Actinokineospora alba: one gene and its partner. The protein of the gene in region 1 interacts with the protein of each later gene in a pairwise test. Links are inferred from orthologs where the notes say so. Each region holds a gene or a part of one and is shown on either strand. Other genes may lie near its edges. The genes, in order: C8E96_RS10590 and C8E96_RS09450.

Region 1 (11,522 bases):
CGGCTTGACGTCGAGGTGCACCAGGCCGCGTTCGTGCAGGTTGTCGAGGGCTTCGGCGACCTGGCTGAGCAGGCTGATCGCCCGCTGCGGCGCCATCGGGCCGTCCTTGACCAGGCTCGCCATGTCGGCGCCCTCGACGAGCCGCATCGCGATGTAGAGCAGCCCGTCGACCTCACCGAAGTCGTAGAGCGGCACGACGTTGGAGTGGTCGATGGCCGAGGTGTTGCGCGCCTCGTCGACGAACCGCTCACGGAACTCCGGGTCCTCGGTGAGGTGTTCGGCGATGACCTTCAGCGCGACCTTGCGCCCGAGTCTGACGTCGGTGGCGCGGTACATCACGCTCATTCCGCCCTTGCCGAGCACTCCGTCGATGCGGTAATGCCCCAGGCGACGCCCAGTAAGGTCCTCCGACACGCGTGGAGCCTAACGTGGGCGTTGTGACGGCCGCGTCCGGTTCCGTGAGATCGATTCAGCGGGCGAGCCAGCCCGCCATCGCCCGGGGGGTCCTGGTCTGGGTGAGGAGCCTGCCCGGACCGGCGATATCGAGCATCAATCCCTCGCCGGTGCGCACCGACTGCGGGCCGGACTGGCTGACCGCGCGCAGCCTGCACTGGGTGCCGTCGCTGTAGGCCAGCACGCTCGCCGGGTCGACCGTGATCGCCTCGCCGGGTTCCAGGGTCGCCACGTCGAGGGCGCCGCAGACGGCGAGGACCATGGTGCCGACGCCGCTGACGTGTTCGAGGAAGCCGTGCTCGGCGCCGAAGAGGGTGTGGAAGTTGGGCCAGCTCGGATCGACCCGCAGGGTGCTCGCGACGGCGAGCCCGACGCCGCGGGCGACGCACCAGCCCGCGGTCCCGTCCAGGTCGAGCGCGTAGACCTCACCGGGCAGGGCGGGGGCGACGTCGACCCAGCCACCCTCGGCGGGCGCGGTGAAGACCGTGGGTCTGCCCTTGGACCGGCCGCCCCCACGACGCTGATCGACGAGCACACCGAAACTGGTGGCCAGCAGCGCCGAGTAGTCGGCCTGAACCGCTTCGCCTGGCGCCAACATGAGGCGTGCCACCCCGAAAGCGGGGGTATGCCGTGTACGAACCTGCACCGTTCCCTCTTCCACCCAGTGCGACACACCCCGACGCGGCCGCTCCAGTCCCGGCAGTCTGGCACGGCGGTTTAGGGAAGGATGGCCGCGTGGCGAAACGCACCTACACGGCCGGGGAGTACCGCGACGAAGTCGCCGCACTCCTGCCGCCGCTGCCCGTCGTGGAACTCCCGCTCGCCGACTGCCTGGGCTTGGTCCTGGCCGAGGACGTCGTGGCCGGGGTGTCGCTGCCCCCCTTCGACAACTCCGCCATGGACGGCTACGCGGTCCGCGCTGAGGACATAGCGTCCGCACCGGTCACGCTGCCGGTGGCCGACGACATCCCGGCGGGCCGCACCGACGTCCAGCCACTGGAGCCGGGCACGGCCCACCGGATCATGACCGGCGCACCGTTGCCCCCGGGCGCGGACGCGGTCGTCCAGGTCGAACTGACCGACGCCGGGACCGAGACCGTGCACATCACTTCCGCTGTTCCCGCGGGCAAGCACCTGCGGCGAACCGGCGAGGACGTGGTGGAAGGCGTCACGGTCCTCCACGCGGGCACCGTCATCGGCCCCCCGCAGTTGGGCTTGGCTGCCGCGGTCGGTCTCGGCACCCTCCCGGTCAGAAGGCCCCCACGCGTCATCGTGCTCTCGACCGGCTCGGAACTGGTCGCGGCAGGCGAGCCCCTGCCACCCGGCCACATCTACGAGTCCAACAGCGTCCTGATCGCTGCCGCGGTCCGCGAGATCGGCGGCAACGCGACGGTCCTACGTTTCGTCCCGGATGACGTCGACAAATTCCGCGCGGTAGTCGCCGAACACGCGCCGGGGGCGGACCTGCTGATCACCTCAGGCGGCGTGAGCGCCGGCGCATACGAGGTGGTCAAGGACGCCCTGACCGGCCACGGCGTCGAATTCGTGCGCGTCGCGATGCAGCCGGGCGGTCCCCAGGGCTTCGGCACCTTCCTGGGACTCCCGGTACTGACCCTGCCGGGCAACCCGGTGAGCGCAGCCCTGTCGTTCGAACTGTTCGTCCGCCCGGCATTGCTCGGAGCTCTAGGACACCGCGTCGTAGACCGCCCCCGCGCACAGGCAAGGGCGACGGTGGACATGTCGTCACCCGGCACAAAGACCCAATACCGGCGGGCGCGGCACGATGACGGAATGGTGGAGGTAATGCCGGTCGGCGGCCCGGGGTCACACCTACTGTCCGCTTTCGCCGCATCGAACTGTTTGATCGAAATCCCGGTGGGTATCGAACAGGTCAAAGCGGGCGACAAGGTAGACCTGATCTTGCTCGATTAATCCGACCCACAGACACCACCACGCCACCCAACCGGACCGCAGAGCCCAACTGCGCCACCCACAGCCCCACCCAGGACTCGCAAGCCTTAAGGGACGCCCTTATCCCTCACCTCGAACATGGGTCACTTCCAGGGATGCTCTTGTCCTTGCACCTCCGAACGTGGCCTCCTTCGGGAATGCCCTTGCCCTTGCACCTCCGAACGTGGTCACCCTCAGGGACACGCCTCCCCCATAGCTCCGGACGTGGTTGCCTTCGGGGACGGCTCTTCGCCCCTGCACTTCCCCCTTGCCCCTCGTCCTGGCCGCTTTTAATTCTCGATCATCGGTGTCAAGGGTCGCGCAGCGATCGCGCAGCGACGGCCGTTTACGGCCGCCCTTGACAGCGATGATCGAGAATTAAACAATCGAGCCAGAGGGGCCCACCACGTTGATCCCCGAGTTCTTGTTGGCTCCCAAGGGAAATCAGTCTCCCTCGGCCACAATTGTTTAACTCTCGATCATCGGCGTCAAGGGCGGCCGTAAACGGCCGTCGCTGCGCGATCGCTGCGCGACCCTTGACACCGATGATCGAGAGTTAAAGATGGCCAGGACGAGGGGGCAGGGGGTAGAGCAGGGATTAAAAGCCAAAGACCGCAAAGGCAACCCCGTTGGAGTGGGACTGTGGGCGGTTTGGTTTGGCTGTGCGGCTCGGGCTGGGTTGGTGGATGCAGGCCGAGCGGTTGTGTGCGCGGTGCAGTTGGGCTGGGCGGCTCGGCCTGGGTTGGTGGGATGCAGGCGAGTTGTGGTGTTCGCGGTGTTCTTTGGCCCTGAGGTCCGGTGGGCGGGCTGGTTTGTGCTCCATTGGTTCGCGCGTTTCGGTCGCGGGTGACGGGGGGCGCCGTGGGGTGCGAGCCGGGTCGGCAAGGTTGAGTCGCCCGGTGGGATGGGCCGTGGGGTGATCGGCACCGTCGGACGTGCCGCGAATGACCCCGAGGCCGGTCCGTGATCGCGGGGACCGCATGGGTCTGCCGCCAGAGGCTTCGGTAAGATCGCAACAGCAAGTAACCGCGTGCTCACCGGTCGGATTGATTGGCCAGGAGTGGGCGCGTAGAATGGAATCGCTCCGCAACGGGGCATCCGATCGGTGCCGTGCGCCGTCGGGGGGTGCACGGCGCCGGTCGGGTGCCCTGTGTTTCAGGGCCGGTCAGATCTCGGTCGATACGACTCTTGGCGTAGCGTGTGGGCAAATCCGGCCGAGTCGCGAGGAACCAGCCACCTGATGTCCGCCCCGTCGCAGCCCCCGTCCGATGCCCTCAAGCACGCGGTCGAGCTGACCAAAAGCATCATCCCGCCGGTCCACCCGGGCGGTCGGCCGTTTGTCTTCGGCGCTCTTGTGGCGACGCTGCTGATTCGGCGTCGTTCGCGTCGGGTCGGTGTGCTCAGTGGTGTGTTCACCGCTTGGCTGGCGTGGTTCTTCCGTGAGCCGAAGCGGGTCACGCCGCAGCGGCCGGGGATCGCGGTGGCGCCCGCCGACGGCACCGTCTCCCACGTCATCGAGGCCGTCCCGCCCGCCGAGCTCGAGCTGGGCGACGACCCGATGCTGCGGATCAGCGTGTTCCTCTCGGTGTTCGACGTGCACGTCCAGCGCTCCCCCGCGACCGGCCAGGTCGTCCGGGCGATCCACAAGGACGGCGAGTTCCTCTCCGCCGACCTGGACGCCGCCAGCGAGGTCAACGAGCGCAACAGCCTGCACATCCACACCGTCGACGGTCACGACCTGGCCGTCGTGCAGATCGCCGGTCTGGTCGCGCGGCGGATCATCTGCCAGGTGGCCGACGGTGACAAGGTCAACGCCGGCACGACGTACGGCCTCATCCGCTTCGGCTCCCGCGTGGACCTCTACGTGCCCACGGGCAGCCGGGTGCTCGTCGAGGCCGGGCAGCGCACCATCGGCGGCGAGACCGTGTTGGCCGAGCTGCCCGCCGCGGAGCGCTGACCGATGGCGCCTGCGTCTCCCGGAGTGCGCCTGCTGCCCAACGCGATAACCGTCCTGGCGATGTGTGCCGGCCTTTCGGCCGTGCACTTCGCCATGCGCGGCCAGTGGGCCGCGGTGATCGCGGCCATCGGTGTCGCGGCCATTCTGGACAGCCTCGACGGTCGCATCGCCCGACTGCTCGACGCGACCAGCAAGATGGGCGCCGAGCTGGACTCGCTGGCCGACGCCATCTCGTTCGGGGTCGCGCCCGCCCTGGTGATCTACGTCTGGAAATTCCCGGACAACCGCCTGGGCTGGGGCATCGCCCTGATCTTCGCGGTCTGCATGATCCTGCGCCTGGCCCGGTTCAACACACTCCTCGACGACACCGAGCAGCCGCCGTACGCCAAGGAGTTCTTCGTCGGCGTCCCGGCGCCCGCGGGCGGTCTGCTCGCGCTGCTGCCGATGATGCTGACCATCGAGTACGGCGTCCGGGACGTGTGGTGGCAGTCCAAGCCGTTCATCGCGCTGTGGACCGTGGCCGTCGCCGTGCTGCTGATCAGCCGCATCCCGACGCTGTCGGTGAAGTCGGTCAAGGTCTCCCCGCGCGCGGTGGCGCCGATGCTGGTGGGTGTGGGTCTGCTCGCCGCCGCGGTGATCACGTACCCGATGATCGCGCTGGCCATCGCCCTGATCCTCTACCTGGCCCACATCCCGTTCGCGGTGCGGCGCAAGCACTGGCTGGCCAACCACCCCGAGGCGTGGGATGTGCCGTCGAAGGAACGTCGGGCGATCAAGCGCGAGCACGGCACGCAGCGCCGGATCGGGCTGCGGCCGCCGCCGCTGCACCGGGTCGCCGGCGCGGCCAAGCGCGCGGTCCGACTCCCCAGCCGCAACGGCGGGCAGCAGGCGGCTGCGCCACCGGCGCCCGAGCCGAGCGTGGCGGGCCCGGTCCGCAGGCGCAGCTGGCGGCGCACGGGTCTGCGGCGCGAGCAGTCCCGCTGACGTCCTGCGCCGCGAGAGCAGGAGGCAATAGGCTCGCGGCGTGGGATCACAGATCACGCTGACCGCCCGACTGTCCCCGTCCGCCCTGGACACCCGGCGCGGGGTGGTGCGGCTGCACCGGGAAGTGCTCGACGCCCTCGGCGTGCGGCACTGGGACGCCGTCCAGCTCACCGGCGCGCGCGTCAGTTCCGCGCTGGCCGCCGAAGGTGACCCGGCGGGGCCGACCGGGGTGATCCTCCTCGACGACGTGACCATGTCCAACCTCGGTGTCACCGAGGGCGCCGAGGTCGTCGTCGCGAAGGTCGACGTCGCCCCCGCGCGCTCGGTGACCGTGGCGGGTTCGCGCCTGGCCACAACCTCGCTGACCCCGGAGACCGTCCGGTTGGCGCTGGTCGGCAAGGTCCTCACGGCGGGCGACGCGGTGTCGCTGCTGCCGCAGGACCTGTCCCCGCCGCCCGGCACGGACGTCTCGGCGGTGCGCGGCAAGCTGTCGCGGGCCATCGGCATGACGTGGACCAACGAGCTGCTCACGATCACCGCGACCGAGCCGCCCGGCGCGGTCACCGTGCATCCGTCCACTGTGGTCGGCTGGCGCGACGGCCCGCGCACGGGCGAGCGCGCCCCCGCCCCGGTCGCCACCGCCCCCGTCCGACCGGCCCCGCCTGTCCCGGCGGAACCCCCAACGCCTATCGCGGACTTGGTAGGTGCCCAGGACGCCGCCCGCGCGCTCGCGGAGTGGTTCGAGTTGGCGTTCACCCGCCCGGAGCTGCTGGCGAAACTCGGCGCAGCCCCGCGGCTCGGCGCGCTGGTCACCGGCCCAGAAGGGGTCGGGAAGTCGACCGTCGTCCGCTCGGTCGCGCACTCGGTCGACGCCGCCGTCGTCGAGCTGTCGGGGCCCACCGCCGCCGTCCTGGAGGCGAAGTCGACCGCGGCCCTGGTGGACAGCGCGATCGCGGAGATCCGCGCACACTCCGACGCGGGCAAGCCCAGCGTCCTGCTGATCACCGATATCGACGTCCTCCTGCCCGCCACCACCCCACCGCCGGTCGCGACCGTGGTGCTGGACTCGCTGCGCGCCGCCATCGCCATCCCCCGGGTCGCCCTGGTCGCGACAACCGCCCACCCCGAGGCCATCGACCCCCGGGTCCGCGGTGTCGAGCTGATCGACCGCGAGCTGCGGCTGACGCTGCCCGACGGCAAGACCCGCACCGAGCTGCTGCGCATGCTGTTCCGCGACGTCCCGGTCGTGTCCGATGTGGACTACGCGGCGATCGCCGAGCGCACCCCCGGCTTCGTCGCCGCCGACCTGATCGCCCTGCGCCGCGAGGCCGCCATCCGCGCAGCGCTGCGACACAAGGACGCCGAGGAACCGCGCATCGAGTCCGCTGACATCCTCGGCGCACTGGACACCGTCCGCCCGACCTCGATGTCCACTTCGGACACCCTGCGCACCGGCAACGTGGCGCTCGAAGATGTCGGCGACATGGTGGAGACCAAGCAGGCCCTCACCGAGGCGGTGCTGTGGCCGCTGCGCTACCCGGATTCCTTCGCCCGCCTGGGTGTCGCCCCGCCACGCGGCGTGCTGCTCTATGGGCCGCCCGGTGGCGGCAAGACGTTCCTCGTCCGCGCGCTGGCGGGAAGCGGGCAGCTCAACGTGCTGTCGGTCAAGGGCGCGGAGCTGATGGACAAGTGGGTCGGCGAGTCCGAACGCGCCGTCCGCGAGCTGTTCCGCCGCGCCGCCGAGGCCGCGCCCGCGCTGATCTTCCTCGACGAGATCGATGCCTTGGCGCCGCGTCGCGGGCAGTCGTCGGACTCGGGCGTGTCCGACCGGGTCGTCGCGGCCCTGCTGACTGAGCTCGACGGCGTGGAGCCGCTGCGCGACGTGGTGGTCGTCGGCGCGACGAACCGCCCTGAGCTGGTCGATCCCGCGCTGCTGCGCCCCGGCAGGCTGGAGCGGCTGATCTACGTGCCGCCGCCGGACGCCGAGGCCCGCGCGGCCATCCTGAAGGCGACCGCCCGCAACATCCCGCTGGCGCCGGATGTCGACCTGGTCGAGTTCGCCAAGCAGCTGGAGGGCTACTCGGCGGCCGACTGCGCCGCCGTCCTGCGGGAGGCGGCCCTCACGGCGATGCGCGAGAGCCTGGACGCGGCTGAGGTGACCGCGGCACATCTGGAGCAGGCGCGGGAGAAGGTGCGCCCCTCGCTGGACCCGGCGCAACTCGCGACTCTCGAGGCCTACGCCGAGTCCCGCAAGGCCTGACGGACCGGCGGGGGTTCGCCCCGCCGGTCCGGGTTCGGTCAGATGTCGAAGACAGCGCCGGTCTCGACGTAGAGCTGGCACGCGTTGCCGAACGTCTCGTCGTAGGAGACGCGGCGGCCGTCCCAGGTCCCGGTCGCGGTCACGCGCACCGGGTCGACGTACAGCGGGCACGCGCGGTCTTGGTGCACAAGCAGCGCGCTGAAGTCGCCCGTCACCGCGGCGAGCTGCGCGCAGGCGGTCTCCGGGCTGCGGTGGTGTCCGCCTGCCGGGCCGCAACGCAGCGTCCCGACCCGCATGGGGTCGCCCTCGTGCTGGTAGGTGAGGACGAGCGACGCGCTCGTGGGCGTCGCCGAAGCAGGCTGGGCCGTCGCCACCGCGGTCGCGGCGGCGAAAGCGACGATAAGGACCTTGCGCAACATAGGTCAGTCAACCCTCTCGTGGTATCGCGGTCATGATCGATGACCGAACGAATTCGAGAGTAGGCCGATGAAAAATCGTCGCAACCCGGGCGCGATTCTTCCTTTCGCCCGTGACGGGCCGCACAATTGTCGCCCGATGGCTGCCCACCGAATGGCGCAAGCGGCCGGGTTAAAGAACCTTGGCGCTGGTGAACGTCCCGCAGGCCGGGGCGCGACAGACCGTCACGCCCACCGCTTCCTTTGCCGGAAGCGGTTTTCGGTCAAAGGAAGTTATTCCTTGCCCGCCGCGCCACGATAATCTTTGGTGACGATCAGGATAAGACCAGGACGCGAATCCTTGATGCCCTCGAAACGTGGCTCGGCGCGAATGCCGAACTCCGCGGCCAGCGCCCGCGCGGCGGCTTCCTCTGCCGTGCCGGGAACGAAGTACACCGTCGTCGTCGGGATGATCCCCTGCGAGTAGTTCCCGGTCTCGACGACGTTCCAGCCGTGGCCCTTGAGATCGTTTTGCGCGCGGGAGGCCAGGTCGGCGATCGTGCTGTTGTTGTAGATCCGAACCGGTTGGTCCTTTGTGGACGGCGTACCCGGCTGACCCGGCCCTTGGCCCGGCCCCGGCGCGGTGCTCGTGGGCGCGGCCGTCGTCGAGACGGGTGGAGTGGTCGTCGTGGTCGTCGGCGCGGCGGAGGACGAGCCCGGGGACGAGCCGGAGGTCGACGGCGGCGCGACGGAGGGTTGCGACGCGGCGGGCGCCGAACTCTGCGGCTGTTGGCCTGCCTCGCTGTCGCCGTTGCCGCCGAGGAGTGTGACGACACCGAGAACGGTGGACACGGCGGCGACACCGATCAGGACGAGACCGGCGATCTTGCCCGGACGCGCTGCGGACGGGTCTGTGGTCATCGCGATTCCAATCCCAGCCTCCGCACGGACCGCGCGCTGTGCCTGGTCGACCGCATCCGGCGCAGTCGCTTCACCAGCATCGGGTCGACGGCCAAGGCTTCGGTCTTTTCGATCAGTTCGTTGAGAACCTGGTAGTACCTGGTGCTCGACATCTCGAACAGCTCGCGGATCGCCTGCTCCTTGGAGCCCGCGCACTTCCACCACTGTCGCTCGAAAGCCAAGATCGTGTGATCTCGCTCACTGAGCCCGCTGGACGCTTTCGCCCGCGTGGGTCGCGGGTCCGAAAAGGCCGATGCCTCAGCGGCGTTCATCTGGCTCCTCGCCTCACGGTCTGGCGAATCCGTGCTCCCGCACCGGAATCACACAGGTGTGATCCTCAGGCGCCATTACACCACGTCACCACCCGATGTGATCGTCATGTCCTCGGCGCGTCCGTCAACGCGCAATAACTACCCTGCCCGTATGACAGTTCACCCGATCCGGATCGTCGGCGACCCCGTCCTGCACGCTCCGACCACGCCGATCGACCGGTTCGACGACGAACTCAAGACTCTGGTCGCCGACATGTTCGAGACGATGGAGGCGGCGAACGGCGTAGGCCTGGCCGCCAATCAGATCGGCGTCGCCCAGCGCGTGTTCGTCTACGACTGCCCGGACGACGAGGGCGTGCGGCACCGCGGCACGGTGGTCAACCCCGTGCTGACGACGTCGGAGATCCCCGACGGCATGCCCGACCCGGACGACGACTACGAGGGCTGCCTGTCGGTCCCCGGCGAGTCCTTCCCCACCGGCCGCGCCACGTGGGCGAAGGTCACCGGCCAGGACGTCGACGGCTCGCCCATCGAGGTCGAGGGCACCGGCTTCTTCGCGCGCTGCCTGCAGCACGAGACCGACCACCTCGACGGCTTCCTCTACCTGAACCGCCTCGTCGGCCGAAACCAGCGCGAGGCCAAGCGGATGGTGAAGGCGAACAAGTGGGGCGTCCCCGGCCTGTCCTGGGACCCGTCCACCACCGAAGACCCCTTCGCCGACGACTGACCCGCGAGTCGCCCCTCCCGGCGAATGAGTCGCCCCGCCCGGCAACCGAGTTCGACAGTCGGGTGGCAGGCGAACGGTGTGGCGGGCTGTGGATAACCGGTGGCGATCAGGGCCGTCGGTGTCGCACGATGCGGGGGTGACCTGGTCCGGCTTTCTCGCCTTTCTGATCGCCTCGTTCCTGCTCGCCATGGTGCCCGGGGTCGGCACCGCGATGCTGCTGCGACAGGCGATCCGCGGCGGCCGCCGCGGCGCGCTGGCGACCATGGCGGGTATGGAGGTCGGCGTCGCCGTGTGGGCCGTCGCGGCCGGGCTCGGGTTGTCGGTGCTGCTGGTGGCTTCCGAGATCGCCTACCAAGGGCTGCGGATCGTCGGCGTCGGCGTGCTGGTCTGGTTCGGCATCAAGGCGTTGTTCGGCAGGCACGAGCACACCGAGACCGAGGTGACTGGCGGCTCCGGCTTCCGCGCGGGCCTGCTGGTCAACCTGGCGAACCCGAAGCTCGCCGTGTTCGCCATCTCGTTCCTGCCCCAGTTCGTCACGCCCGACGCGCCGAGCTGGGTGCTGCTCGCGCTCGCCGGGCTGTGGGTGGTGATCGACACCGTCTGGTACCTGCTGGTGATCGCCATGCTCACCCGCGTGATGGGGTGGCTGCGGCGCGCCGAGGTGCGGACGCGGCTGGAGCGGTTCTCCGGCGCCGTGCTGATCGCGCTCGGTATCCGACTGGCGCTGGAGGCCTAGTGGGCAAGGCCCGCACGCTCGCCGAGGTGTACCGGCACTTCGGCGAGGTCGACGCCGCCGACACGCTGTATGAACGTGTCGCCGTCGCCATCAGTGAGTCCGACGCGGCGCTGCGCGCCATCGAGGCGGCGCCCGCGCGCAAGCGGCACCCCACGGTGATCCTCGCCGCGCTGCACGATCTCGCCCTCGCCGGACGCGCACCCGCGCTCGCCGCGGCCTACGCCGCAGGGGAAGCCGCCGCTGCGATCGACACGCTGCTCGGCATGACCGACTCGGTCGTCGCCATCGCCGCCCGCAGACAGCCGCGCACCGACGAGACCGGACGCTGCGCCGTGCTGTACCCGGCCATCGCCGAGGCGGCGCGCCGAGCGGGCGCGAATGCGGTGGGCCTGATCGACGTGGGCTGCTCGGCGGGCCTCAACCTCAACGTCGACCGCGTCGGCCTCACCTACGGCAACGGCCAGTCCCTGGGCGACCCGTCCTCGCCCGTCCGGCTGTCGGCTTCCATCGTGGGAGACCGGCCCCTCCCGACGCGGGCGATGCCCGAGGTCGTAGCGCGCGTCGGTGTCGACGTCGATCCGGTCGACGTGACCGACACCGATGAAGCCCGGTGGCTGCGCGCCTGTGTGTGGCCGGATCAGCGGGAGCGGGCCGCGAGGCTCGAAGCGGAGATCGCGTTGGCGGCGTCGGCCCCTCCGCTGCTGCTGCGAGGCGACGCCGTCGAGGTGCTGCCCGACGCCATCGCCCAGGTGCCCGCGGACGCCCTGCCTGTGGTGATCACGACGTGGGCGTTGTCGAAGTTCCCACTGGAGAGCCGCCTGCGCTTCC
Region 2 (11,541 bases), 240 kb from region 1 along the record:
GCGCTCGATCAGCTCGGGCCGGGCCTGGGTGAGGACCTGGATGCGCACGTCGTCGGGGATCGCGCCCTCGGTGACGATCTCGCGGACGAAGTCGAAGTCGGTCTGGCTCGCGGCCGGGAAGCCGACCTCGATCTCCTTGTAGCCCATGCGCACCAGCAGGTCGAACATGCGGCGCTTGCGGGCGGGCGACATCGGGTCGATCAGCGCCTGGTTGCCGTCACGCAGGTCGACCGCGCACCACAGCGGCGCCTTGGTGATGCGTTTGGTGGGCCAGGTGCGGTCGGGTACGTCGATCGGCTCGACCAGCTCGGGGAACGGGCGGTACCGGTGGAACGGCATCGAGCTGCCGCGCTGCGGGTTCCACGCGGGCTGGCCGTCCGGGATGGGACGCGACGGCGTCCGGATCCGGCTGTTGGCGGAGGAGTAGGCGTCTGAACTGCTCATTGCGGGGGCTCCTGCTTAACGGTGTCGGGGACCGGCGGCATGCCCGAACTCCGCGACGGGGAGCCGGCCTGAATCAGGCCCCGTCGCGGCAGCGAAGCAGGAGGAGAGCGTGAGCCACGCACTCAGAGTAGCCATGGACCGGCCCGATATGGAAACGTGCGTCCACATGGTGGGCGGCAACGCCGTTACGCCAACTGGCCGAGTTTGCGAATCGGCAGGTCGGGGCACTCTTCGGGCATGACTACGCGCAGATGGTACGCAACACGAGGCACCGGCACCGCGGCCCGGATCGTGTCCGGCATCGGTGCACTGTTCGCCCTCATCATCGTCATCTACATCCTGCTGATGATCTTCGGCGCGAACATGGCGAACGCGTTCTCCAGGTTCATCCAGTCGATGGCGGAGCCACTCGCGCTGTTCTTCCCCGGCCTGTTCCCGATCGCCAACGCGACGCTGAACGTGATCGTGAACTACGGCCTCGCGGCGCTGTTCTGGATCGTCGTCACGGGCATCATCGCCCGCGTCGTCTCCTGATCCCGCACGCATAGCCCCGGGCGGGCTGCCGTGCCAGACTGCCCGCATGGCTGACAGCACCGAGGAAACCGGCCGCGAGGGCCGCACGGGCGCGCAGTGGCGGGCCGACATCGTGGGCCTCATCGCGAACCTCGTGCGGTGGGCGGGCCTGCTGATCGCCTTGGTCCTGGTCGTGCACGTCATCCTGGTGATGGGCAACGCGAACACGGCGAACGGCATCACGACCTTCGTCCGCGACACCGCGGACGTCTTCGTGCTGGCGTTCAAGAACCTGTTCGCGCCCGAGGACGCCAAACTGGGTGTGCTGATCAATTACGGCCTGGCCGCGATCTTCTGGCTCGTCGTCACGACGATCGTGGCCAGGTTGATCCGCAGGCTCGCTTAGCCGTGTCTCGGGCGGCCATCCAGGTGATTGGGCTGCCGTCCGAGCGTGATCAACCTCTACGCTGGCGATCATGTCCGCGGAGTGGGCGTCAATTGTCGTAGACATTGTCGGCATAGTGCTGGGTGTTGTCGGCTGGTGGGCTCAGCCATTGATCGAACGCCGAATAATGGAATCGCGCAGGACTGTTCACCCGATACCCGGCGCCCCGCACGGGACCGACCTGACGCGACGGGTGCAAAAGTGGCTCACCGCCGCCACCTTGATCGTCCCGAGCACGATGCTGGCTTATGCCGTGATCGACGTCCGGGTGGGCGTCCAGCACGTCGATCTGGCCGTTTTGCCTGCCGCGGTGCTGGGACTCTTGTTCACCGTGGTCACTTCCCTGCTGGTCGGGCTGATCGGTGTGGGTGATCACCGCGCCATCCGCGTAGCGGCGGTGATCTGCGCTGTCTTCGACAAGGTGTTCATTCTCGCGGCAATGGTTTATCTCTGGTTCGCTTTGACCGCGTTGACCCATGTTCTCGGTATCAGGTATTTCGTAGCCGAACTGGACAGCCCGGTGCTCACCACTTTCCAGGCGGGCGTTCTGGCCGCCCTGTCGACAATCGCGTGGCGGGTTGTCGACAACAGTGCCGACCTGTTGGCGGGTCTCAAACGCTAGAAGGGCGTGCCCCACTCGGTGAAAGCCAGGTCGGAGAGCGGCAGCCGCTTCCGGGGCCGGGTCTCGCGTTCCCGCTTCTCCGGTGGGAGCAGCTCCGGCGGTCCGAGCACGCCGACCGCCACCGCCACCAGCGGCCTGATGTCCCCGGGAAGGTCGAACTCCGCCGCGATCCCCGCCTTGTCGAACCCCGCCATCTGGTGCGCGACCAGCCCCTCGGCCACCGCCTGCAACACCAGGTTCTCCGTCGCCAGCCCCACGCCGTACTCCGCGTACGGCACCTCACCCTTGGGGTTCACCGTCGCCGCGCAGGCGATCAGGAGCGCGCCCGCGTTGACCGTCCACGCCTGGTTTCCCCGGTTGAGCTGCCCGAAGATCCGGTCGAACGTCGGCGTCCCCCGCATCCCCACCAGGTAACGCGCGGGCTGGGTGTTGCCATACGACGGCGCCCACCGGGCCGCCTCCAGCATCCGCCGCATCGCCTCCTCCGGCACGACACCGGAAGGGTCGAGCGCGCGCGGACTCCAGCGCGCCTTGATCAGCGGGTGCAGGTCAGGGTCGGTGGGCCCAAGGTCAGATGGCATAGCCCCAGGCCGTGATCGAGTACGCGCCGAACCACGCCGACGCCACCGCGATCCCGGCGAGCGTGAGCACCACGGTGGACGGGCGCCGCTTGGCCAGCGCCAAGGCGATCGGGATCAGCAGCGTGAACGCCGGGAGCATCAGCCGGGCCTTGGAGTTCATCAGCCCGTTCGAGCACAGGTCCATCGCCAGCACCCCGGCCGCGTACACCAGCAGCGGCCACTCCAGCCGCCGCCGCCAGCCGATGACCAGCAGGGCCAGCGCGCCGACGATCAGCCCGACCGTGGCCACCTCCAGCACCGACCGCGCGTTGCCGAGCACGTCCATCGTGAACCGGACGGTCGCGACCCCGCCGTCGAACTCCGAGTCCCAGCCCCGCCGCTGCAGGGCGAACCAGCCGTCCCACTCACCGGTCTGCACACCGACCCACGCGAGGTAGCCGATCAGCCCGACCGGGGCGAGCACCCCGCCCAGCCAAGGCCGCCAGGAGTCGCGCCGCTGGAACACCGCCACCAGCGCCGCCAGCCCCACGGCCAGGATCAGCGCCGACGCCGTGGGCCGTACGAGTCCCGCCGCCGCGCAGCACAGCCCGGCCCCGATCCACTGCCGTTCGAGCACGAACACCAGCGCCCACACGGCCAGCGCGCAGAACATCGCCTCGGAGTACGCCATCGACAGCACGATCGCCATGGGCGACGCGGCGAACAGCGCGACCAGGATCAGCCCGACCGTGCGGGAGCCGCCGGTGATGATCGTCCCCAGCCGCGTCAGCCCGTACGCGCACACCACACCGAAGGCGACGGTCACCGCCAGCGCCGAGGGCAGCAGCCGGAACCCCAGGTCGCTGAGCCAGCCGACGACGGTCGGGTAGCCGGGGAAGAAGGCGAGCGGTGTCTCGAAGCTGCGCTTGCCGAACGCGTCGACCAGGCCGGACGGGACACCGGCGTAGCCGTTCCCGGCGATCGCCAGGAACCACTGCCCGTCCCACGATTTGAGCGCGTCGGTCGTCGAGATGTCGTTGCGGCCGGCCATCCAGCTCAGGATCAGCAGCCCGAACTCGCGGATGCCGAGGAAGATCACCCCGGGTGCGATGACGTGGGTGATCCGCCGGGCGGTCCACCGCCGCACACGCCTAGGGGCCACCTCAGGCTGTGCCGTCGTGGTTTCCTCAGCGCTCGCGGGCGCCACGTCCGTCGCAGACACCCCGATCCTCTCCACATCTGCTGGCCGTCCGGCCCAGCGTAGCCGCCCGTGCGCAGGCGGTCGGGGAGTGGCGGGAGACACAGAGCACCTCGGGACGAAGCCGGTGCGCAGGTAGGCTCTCCTGCGATAAGCGTGGCGGCCCCGGCCGCCCGCCCGCGGGCCTGAGGAGGTTGCACGCAGTGGCGCTCGTCGTCCAGAAGTACGGCGGATCCTCGCTGGAGAACGCCGACCGGATCAAACGGGTCGCCGAGCGGATCGTCGCGACGCGCAAAGCGGGGAACGACGTCGTAGTGGTCTGCTCCGCGATGGGTGACACCACCGACGAACTCCTCGACCTGGCCAAACAGGTGAACCCGGTCCCGCCGGAGCGCGAGATGGACATGCTGCTCACCGCGGGTGAGCGGATCTCCAACTCGCTCGTCGCGATGGCGATCAGCGCGCTCGGCGCCGAGGCCAGGTCGTTCTCCGGCTCCCAGGCGGGCGTGATCACCACGTCGGTCCACGGCAAGGCCCGGATCATCGACGTCACCCCCGGCCGCGTGCAGGCCGCGCTCGACGAGGGCTACATCGTCCTCGTCGCCGGCTTCCAGGGTGTCAGCCAGGACACCAAGGACATCACCACTCTGGGCCGCGGTGGTTCGGACACCACAGCGGTCGCTCTCGCCGCGGCGCTCAACGCCGACGTGTGCGAGATCTACACGGACGTGGACGGCGTCTACACCGCCGACCCGCGCATCGTGCCCGACGCCAAGCGCCTCGACCGCGTCACCTATGAGGAGATGCTGGAGATGGCCGCGGGCGGAGCCAAGGTGCTCATGCTCCGCTGCGTCGAGTACGCGCGCCGCTATGGCGTCCCGATCCATGTCCGCTCGTCGTACAGCACTAAGTCCGGCACGATCGTCGCCGGATCAATGGAGGACTTGACCGTGGAACAGGCGATGATCACCGGCGTCGCGCACGACCGGTCCGAGGCCAAGGTCACCGTGACCGGCGTCCCGGACCACGCGGGCGTGGCCGCCCGGATCTTCCGGACCGTGGCCGACAGCGAGATCGACATCGACATGGTGCTGCAGAACGTGTCCAGCACCGCGTCCGGCAAGACCGACATCACCTTCACCCTGTCCAAGAGCAACGGCCCCACGGCCGTGGCGGCGCTGGAGAAGATCCGCGAGGAGCTGGGCTTCTCCGCGGTGCTCTACGACGACCACATCGGCAAGGTCTCGCTGGTCGGCGCCGGGATGCGGTCGCACCCGGGTGTCACGGCGACCTTCTGTGAGGCGCTGTCCAAGGCGGGCGTGAACATCGAGATCATCAACACCTCGGAGATCCGGATCTCGGTCCTGATCCGCGACACGCAGCTCGATGAGGCTGTGCGCGCGATCCACGAGGCGTTCGACCTCGGCGGCGACGAGCAGGCCGTCGTGTATGGGGGGACTGGACGATGAGCAAGCCGACGCTGGCCCTGGTCGGCGCCACCGGCGCCGTGGGCACCGTGATGATCGACATCATGAACGGCCGCAAGGAATGGCCGTGGGGTGAGGTCCGGCTGATCGCGTCGCCGCGGTCGGCGGGCAAGAAGATCACCGTGCGCGGCGAGGAGCTGACGGTGATCGCCCTGGCGCCGGAGGTCTTCGACGGCGTCGACGTGGCGATGTTCGACGTGCCCGACGAGGTGTCCGCGCAGTGGGCCCCCATCGCCGCCGAGCGCGGCGCGGTCGCGGTCGACAACTCGGGCGCGTTCCGCATGGACGCCGATGTGCCGCTGGTGGTGCCGGAGGTCAACAGCGACAAGATCGCCGACCGCCCCCGGGGCATCATCGCCAACCCGAACTGCACGACCCTGTCGATGATGGCCGCCATCGGCGCGCTGCACCGCGAGTTCCAGCTCCAGGAGCTTGTGGTGGCCTCCTACCAGGCGGCTTCGGGCGCGGGCCAGGACGGAATCGACCGCCTCCAGGCCGAGTACGCCGCCGTCGCGGGCAAGGACCTGGGCGGCAAGGCAGGCGACGTCCGCGAGGCGCTCGCGGCGGCCGGCCTGTCGCAGGAGGGCTCGCCTTTCCCGGCCCCGCTCGCGCTGAACGTCATCCCGTGGGCGGGCTCGCTCAAGGAGGACGGCTGGGCCAGCGAGGAGCTGAAGGTCCGCAACGAGTCCCGCAAGATCCTCGGCATCGAGGACCTGAAGGTCTCGGCGACGTGTGTGCGCGTCCCAGTGGTCACCACGCACTCGCTCGCCGTCCACGCGCGGTTCGCCGAGCCGGTGACGGTGGAGCAGGCGCGCGCGATCTTCTCGGCGCAGCCGTCGGTGGTCTTGGTGGACGACCCGGAGAAGGGCCAGTTCCCGACCCCGGCCGACGTGGTGGGCGGCGACCCGACCTATGTCGGACGCATCCGCCAGGCGCTGGACTTCCCGAACACCCTGGACTTCTTCGTCTGCGGTGACAACCTGCGCAAGGGCGCGGCGCTCAACACCTACGAGATCGCCGAGCAGCTGGCCAAGCGCTAAAGCCAGTACAAACAAGCGGGCCGCGACGGAGATCCGTCGCGGCCCGCTTGCTTGTCTCAGGTGGTTCAGTTCGCCTTGGTGCGCCTGCGGTTCGCGGCGATCAGGAACACCGCTCCGGCGAGCAGCGTGGCCAGGCCACCGACGGACAGCCAGATCACGTTCGCGCCGGTGTCGGCCAGGTTTCCGGACCGCGCCTGCGGAGCGGGCGCGGCCGGGGGCGCGGTGGGCGGGGTCGTCACGGGGTCCGGCGTGGGCTCGTCGTCCGGTCCCGGCGTCACCTGGACGGGGAAGTCGCAGGTGTACCAGCAGCCGTTGCCCTTCACCAGAACGTCACGGTCCTCGGCGTTGACGACGGTCCACGGCCCCTTGACGTCGGTGGAGTAGATCCCGGCGGGAGCGTCCTTGAACTCGGCGACGCCCTTGTCGTTGGTGCGCGCGGTCGCCACGACCTTGGCCGTGTCCGGCTCGACCAACTGCACGTCGATACCGGCCATGGTCTCGCCCTCCTCGGGCCATCCGTTTCCGTCGCCGTCCTGGAAGACGGTGGTGCGCACGGTCCCGGTGGCGTTGGTGATCAGCCGGGCGTAGTCGACGGCCTCAGGGTTGCCGTCGCCGTCCCAGCCGAAGTCGCAGCCGGCGAAGACGACGCCGTAGTCCCCGTAGGCGACCGGGATGGTCTCGCTGACCTGGAAGGTCTCGGTCTTGCCCGGTGCGATGCTGACACCCTTGCGGTTCCAGGCGAGGTCGCCCCAGCCCGCGCCGGTCCCCTTCAGGCCGGGACCTTCACCGCTGCGGTGGCAGACCGCGTGGACGCCGGCCATCGGGATGGTGCCGATGTTCGTCAGTGTGACGACGAGGTGGGCGGTGTCGCCCGGCTTGTAGCTGTCCTGCTTGAACTTGAGCGACGCCGTCAGTCCCTCGCCGAACGGTCGGACACCGCGCAGCTTGAGGTCCAGGTTGCCGTTGGACAGGTCGACCTTCACCGTCGTGTACCGGAACGTCCAGTCGTCGACCTTGGTCGACAGCGAGTACTCGACTGGAGCGAGCCGGTCGAAGGCGAACCGGCCGGCGGCGTCGGTCTTGACGGTTTGGCGGTCATCGCCGAAGTGGTTATTGCCCGCCGTCACGTCGGCGTCGGCCACCAGCTCACCGGCGTCGATCGTCTCGTTGCCGTTCTTGTCGAGGTAGACGACGCCCGCGATCTTGCCGTGGACCTGCTTGAGCGGGGCGGTCACAGTGAAGCCGGTCGAATGGTGGCCGGATTCGCGCGGCGTGACGTGACCCACGAAGACCGCGGAGGTGGCGTTCGGATCGGCTGCGAACCCGTCAAGCTTGTGGGTATAGGTCTTGCCTGCGTCGATCTTGATGCCGGCGTGGAGCGCGCGCAAGCTCTCATACCGAAAGCTGATGCCGGTGTCGGACGCCGGGTAGGACGATGCCGTGAGCGGGCCCGCCGTCGTGTTGGTGATCTTGAGTGTGGCCTTGACCGGGTCACCGGTCTGGTAGGAGGCCTTGTCGAGCGTGGCCTCCACCGCGAATGACAGCGCCTGGGCGGAATCGGCGTTGTTCGGCGGCTGCACCAGGTCGGTGGGTGCGCTGGGCACGGTGGACGGTTCCGGCGCGGGCTCGGACACCGGGGCCGAGGGTTCGGCCGACACCGACGACGGCGCGGGCTCGCTCGGTTGGGCGTGGGCCGGTGCGGTGAACAGCATTCCCACGGCCACGGCGGCGCACGTGGCGGCCGTGAGGCGGGCATGGCGGAATAAGGACATGAAAGGAAACTCCAATGACCACGGCCGTCCCCGAGCCGGCCCCCAGCGCCGGCTGCGGTCGCGTCCGGCGCGGGAAGACTAGACGGTCGGTGTCACGCGATCGCGGTCGGGCGCACGGGATTGGGCCATTCGGAGCAGGTCAGGCGTGCCGGATCCCAGGCGCTCGCGGGGAAGCGGAGCGTGCCGCCGGTGGGGTTCTTGGAGTCCCGGACGCGCACGGTGGCTGAGTAGGCGATCTCCACATAGTCGGCTTGGCCGGCACCGCTGAAGCTCGATTTCCGCCACTCAGCGTGCATGCTGTTTCAGCTCCGCTCGTAATCGGCCGCCATGCACTTCAGAAAATTCACCGTATCGGTGGGCGGCAACGCCTTCTTCTCCAGGCTTGCCGTGTGGCGCTGAAACAAGCCGACCTGGTCTGGGGAGTCGAGGAACCCAGATGCCCCATCGTTCTCCACATAGATGATGGGCGGCTCCGATCGGAACTCCAGCTTGCTAAAGGTGCCTGGGTTGGCGTATCCGCCATGTTTGAACGGGATCACCAGAATCTTCACGTGGGGGAGCGCTGCCCTGCCGATCAGCCAATGAATCTGTTGAGCCATGACCTCAGGCCCGCCGATTGGCCGTTGCAATACCGCTTCATCGAGAATGGCCACGTATTTCGGGCTGACCAGCTTGGTCAGCACCTTCTGGCGTTCCAGGCGCGCGGCCACCCGTTCTGCCCGCCCGTGATCATCGGTGTCCGCGAAGGCCATCAGAGCCCGAAGATAGGCCGGTGTTTGTAGCAGGCCAGGCACGTAGGTCGGTGCGAAGGCGGTGATGGTGGTTGCCACGCTCTCGAACCCCGCCAGGGCCGGGCGCAGCCAGGGGAGCAACCGATCCCCGCTCTCCAGCCACTCGCGGGCATCCAGGTTCTCCGCCATCTCCAGAAGCCTCGCCCGTTCCGGCCCGGTCACCCCGTATATGGCCAGAAGCGCGGCGATATCTGTGATGTGTGAGATCCGCTTCGCCTTCTCGGTGCGATTCAGCGTGGCCGTTGACGTTCCGATCTGTGCGGTCGCATCCCGGGTGTTCAGCCCAGTTCGGGCCCGCAGCACTTTCAGCTCCATCGCCAAGGCCCGCATCCGGGCGGGCAGCCTGTTACTGATCATCCATCTATGACACTGGTCCTTCTCGCCGTCCGCAACTTCCCCGATCGGCGTAGTTGTTGCAGGTGGTGAGATCGATGACCCGGCAGGATCGGTGTCACCTCCCTTTCGTAGGCTGTCGCGCGGACAGCGCGGAGGGGGACACTCATGGCCGAGCCGAGACTGGTGGCCGGGCGCTACGCACTACTTGGGGAACTGGGCCGCGGCGGCATGGGTGTCGTCTGGCTCGCTGAGGACCGGGTCATCGGCAGGCGGGTCGCGCTCAAGGAGCTGCCGTTCCCGCCCGGGCACGACCCGGCGGTCTTCCAGGAACGCGTCCTGCGCGAGGCGCGGACGGCGGGCGGGCTCAACGACCCCGCCATCGTCACCGTGTACGACGTGTCCTTCGAGCGGGGCTTCGCCTACCTGGTCATGGAACTGGTCCAGGCCCCCACGCTCGCCGACCTCATCGCCGCGGGACCGCTGGCCGAGGCCAGGGTCGTGACGATCGCCCGGCAGGTGCTCGGCGCGTTGAAGAGCGCGCACGACGCGGGGATCGTGCACCGCGACGTCAAGCCCAGCAACATCATGGTGCTGCCCGGCGACCGGGTGAAGCTCGCCGACTTCGGCATCGCCCGCGGTGTCGACGACCCGAGCCTCACCGCGACCGGCGGCATCATGGGCTCCCCGGGCTACATGGCGCCGGAGCTGTTCGCCGGGTCGCAGCCCGGGCCCGCCGCCGACCTGTGGTCGCTCGGCGCGACCCTCTTCCACGCCGTCGAGGGCAAAGCGCCGTTCACGCGGACCACCACGGCCGCCACGATGCACGCCATCCTCACCGAGCGTCCCCAGCCCAGCCGCTGCGGCGAGCCGCTCAGCTCCCTGCTCAACGGCCTGCTGAGCCAGGACCCGGCGCAGCGGCTCAACGGCACCAGGGCCGCCGCCCTGCTCGGCGCGCCCGCGGACGCGGAAACGACCGTCACGTTCCCGCCGGTCGCCGTCGCGGACGGCTCCACCGAACTCGTGGCCCCGGTCGCCGACTCGACCGAACTCGTCGCCGGACCGACGATGGCGGTCGTCTCCCCACAGCGCTCGACCCGCGAGAACGTCATGGACGCGGCTGCCCCCGCGGCCCCGGCGTGGGTGAGCGACGACCCGTGGGACGAGAAGAAGAGCCCCAGCCGCAAGGTGCCCGCGCTCCTCGCGGGCGCGGCGGCGGTCGTCGTCGCCACTCTGGTCGCGGTCTTCGTGCTGGTCCCCGGGGATGAGGAAACCCCGACGGCGATGCCGGTCGTCGACAAGCAGACCCAGTCGTCGACACCGCCCGCCACCCTGACGGAGACCCCGACGTCCTCCTCCGGCGCGCCCAGCTCCACCGCGCCGCCGAGCAGCAGCACCTCGGGCGCACCGTCGTCGGGGGCCGCGGCCTCCGGCTCGGTCAAGCCCACGACGGCCTCCGCGGGCCAGCCCGTCCCGCCGAAGCCGACCACCGCGGTCACCACGACCAAGCCGCCGCCGACGTGGACGCGAACCGTGGTCACCCGCTACAACCACCCGACCGGCTGGCACGTCCTCACCACCCCGGCCAGTCCCGCGCCCGCGGGCTTCAGCCGCGAACACCCGCTGGGCGCGCTGTCCGCGAATCCTGCGCCCGGCACCAAGAAGATGTACTCCTGCAAGCAGAACACCTCGGAGGACCACTTCACGTCGGTGGACCAGAGCGGTGGCTGCGAGGGCCACCGGCTGATCGGCCTGCTCGGCTACGTCTTCACCGCGCCCCCGGAGGGCGCGCGGTCGGCGTCGATCTACCGCTGCACGTACTCGGGTGGCCACTTCGACTCGGTCCACGCCGACTGCGAGGGCTACAACCAGGAATATCGGATGGGCTACCTGCTGATCTGACGATGAGCGAAGGCCGCCGCTGTGCGCGGCGGCCTTCGCTCATCGGTGCCAGTGCTGATCGGTACCGCTAGGGAACCGGAGCAGGCTCCGGTGCCTCATCGATCGGCGGTGCGGGTTCCTCAACGGGCGGTGCGGGCTCCTCGACAACCGGCGGCGCGGGCTCCTCGACCGGCGGTGCGGGCTCTTCAACCGGCGGTGCCGGTTCCTCGACCGGCGGGGCAGGTTCCTCAACGGGCGGTGCGGGCTCTTCAACCGGCGGTGCGGGCTCCTCGACCGGCGGGGCAGGTTCCTCAACGGGCGGTGCCGGTTCCTCAACTGGCGGTGCGGGCTCCTCAACCGGCGGGGCCGGTTCCTCAACCGGCGGTGCGGGCTCTTCAACTGGCGGGGCAGGTTCCTCGACCGGCGGCGCAGGCGGCTCCTCCGGCGGAGCCTCG

Evidence for each region.
Region 2: the proteins of C8E96_RS10590 (region 1) and C8E96_RS09450 interact in binary tests that used the Escherichia coli proteins (3 or more experiments, as listed by UniProt). The link is inferred for Actinokineospora alba from one-to-one orthologs.

Annotation. Positions count from the first base shown.
Region 1 is NZ_SNXU01000001.1:2,205,056-2,216,577, reverse strand. Bases 8,190-11,170 are described here. They hold C8E96_RS10590 (peptide deformylase), read left to right. Parts: upstream 8,190-9,382; coding sequence 9,383-9,958; downstream 9,959-11,170. Other genes in these bases: C8E96_RS10580 (DUF2332 domain-containing protein), read left to right, coding at 10,694-11,170; C8E96_RS10585 (LysE family translocator), read left to right, coding at 10,095-10,694; C8E96_RS10595 (DUF3263 domain-containing protein), read right to left, coding at 8,917-9,231; C8E96_RS10600 (LytR C-terminal domain-containing protein), read right to left, coding at 8,294-8,920. In the rest of the region: C8E96_RS10635 (serine/threonine-protein kinase), read right to left, coding at 1-414; C8E96_RS10630 (AIM24 family protein), read right to left, coding at 470-1,099; molybdopterin molybdotransferase MoeA, read left to right, coding at 1,189-2,385; C8E96_RS10620 (phosphatidylserine decarboxylase), read left to right, coding at 3,644-4,360; pssA (CDP-diacylglycerol--serine O-phosphatidyltransferase), read left to right, coding at 4,364-5,344; C8E96_RS10610 (AAA family ATPase), read left to right, coding at 5,385-7,604; C8E96_RS10605 (SSI family serine proteinase inhibitor), read right to left, coding at 7,643-8,020; more of C8E96_RS10580, read left to right, coding at 11,171-11,522. UniProt on the Escherichia coli protein: Removes the formyl group from the N-terminal Met of newly synthesized proteins. Requires at least a dipeptide for an efficient rate of reaction. N-terminal L-methionine is a prerequisite for activity but the enzyme has broad specificity at other positions.
Region 2 is NZ_SNXU01000001.1:1,962,899-1,974,439, forward strand. The notes cover bases 4,279-7,278. They hold C8E96_RS09450 (aspartate-semialdehyde dehydrogenase), read left to right. Parts: upstream 4,279-5,247; coding sequence 5,248-6,309; downstream 6,310-7,278. Other genes in these bases: C8E96_RS09445 (aspartate kinase), read left to right, coding at 4,279-5,251; C8E96_RS09455 (LPXTG cell wall anchor domain-containing protein), read right to left, coding at 6,375-7,278. Also shown: leuA (2-isopropylmalate synthase), read right to left, coding at 1-444; C8E96_RS09420 (hypothetical protein), read left to right, coding at 682-978; C8E96_RS09425 (hypothetical protein), read left to right, coding at 1,025-1,363; C8E96_RS09430 (hypothetical protein), read left to right, coding at 1,434-2,024; C8E96_RS09435 (nitroreductase family protein), read right to left, coding at 2,021-2,605; C8E96_RS09440 (DUF2029 domain-containing protein), read right to left, coding at 2,595-3,806; more of C8E96_RS09445, read left to right, coding at 3,986-4,278; more of C8E96_RS09455, read right to left, coding at 7,279-8,081; C8E96_RS09460 (DUF397 domain-containing protein), read right to left, coding at 8,174-8,377; C8E96_RS09465 (helix-turn-helix domain-containing protein), read right to left, coding at 8,384-9,229; C8E96_RS09470 (protein kinase domain-containing protein), read left to right, coding at 9,374-11,107; C8E96_RS33695 (hypothetical protein), read right to left, coding at 11,175-11,541.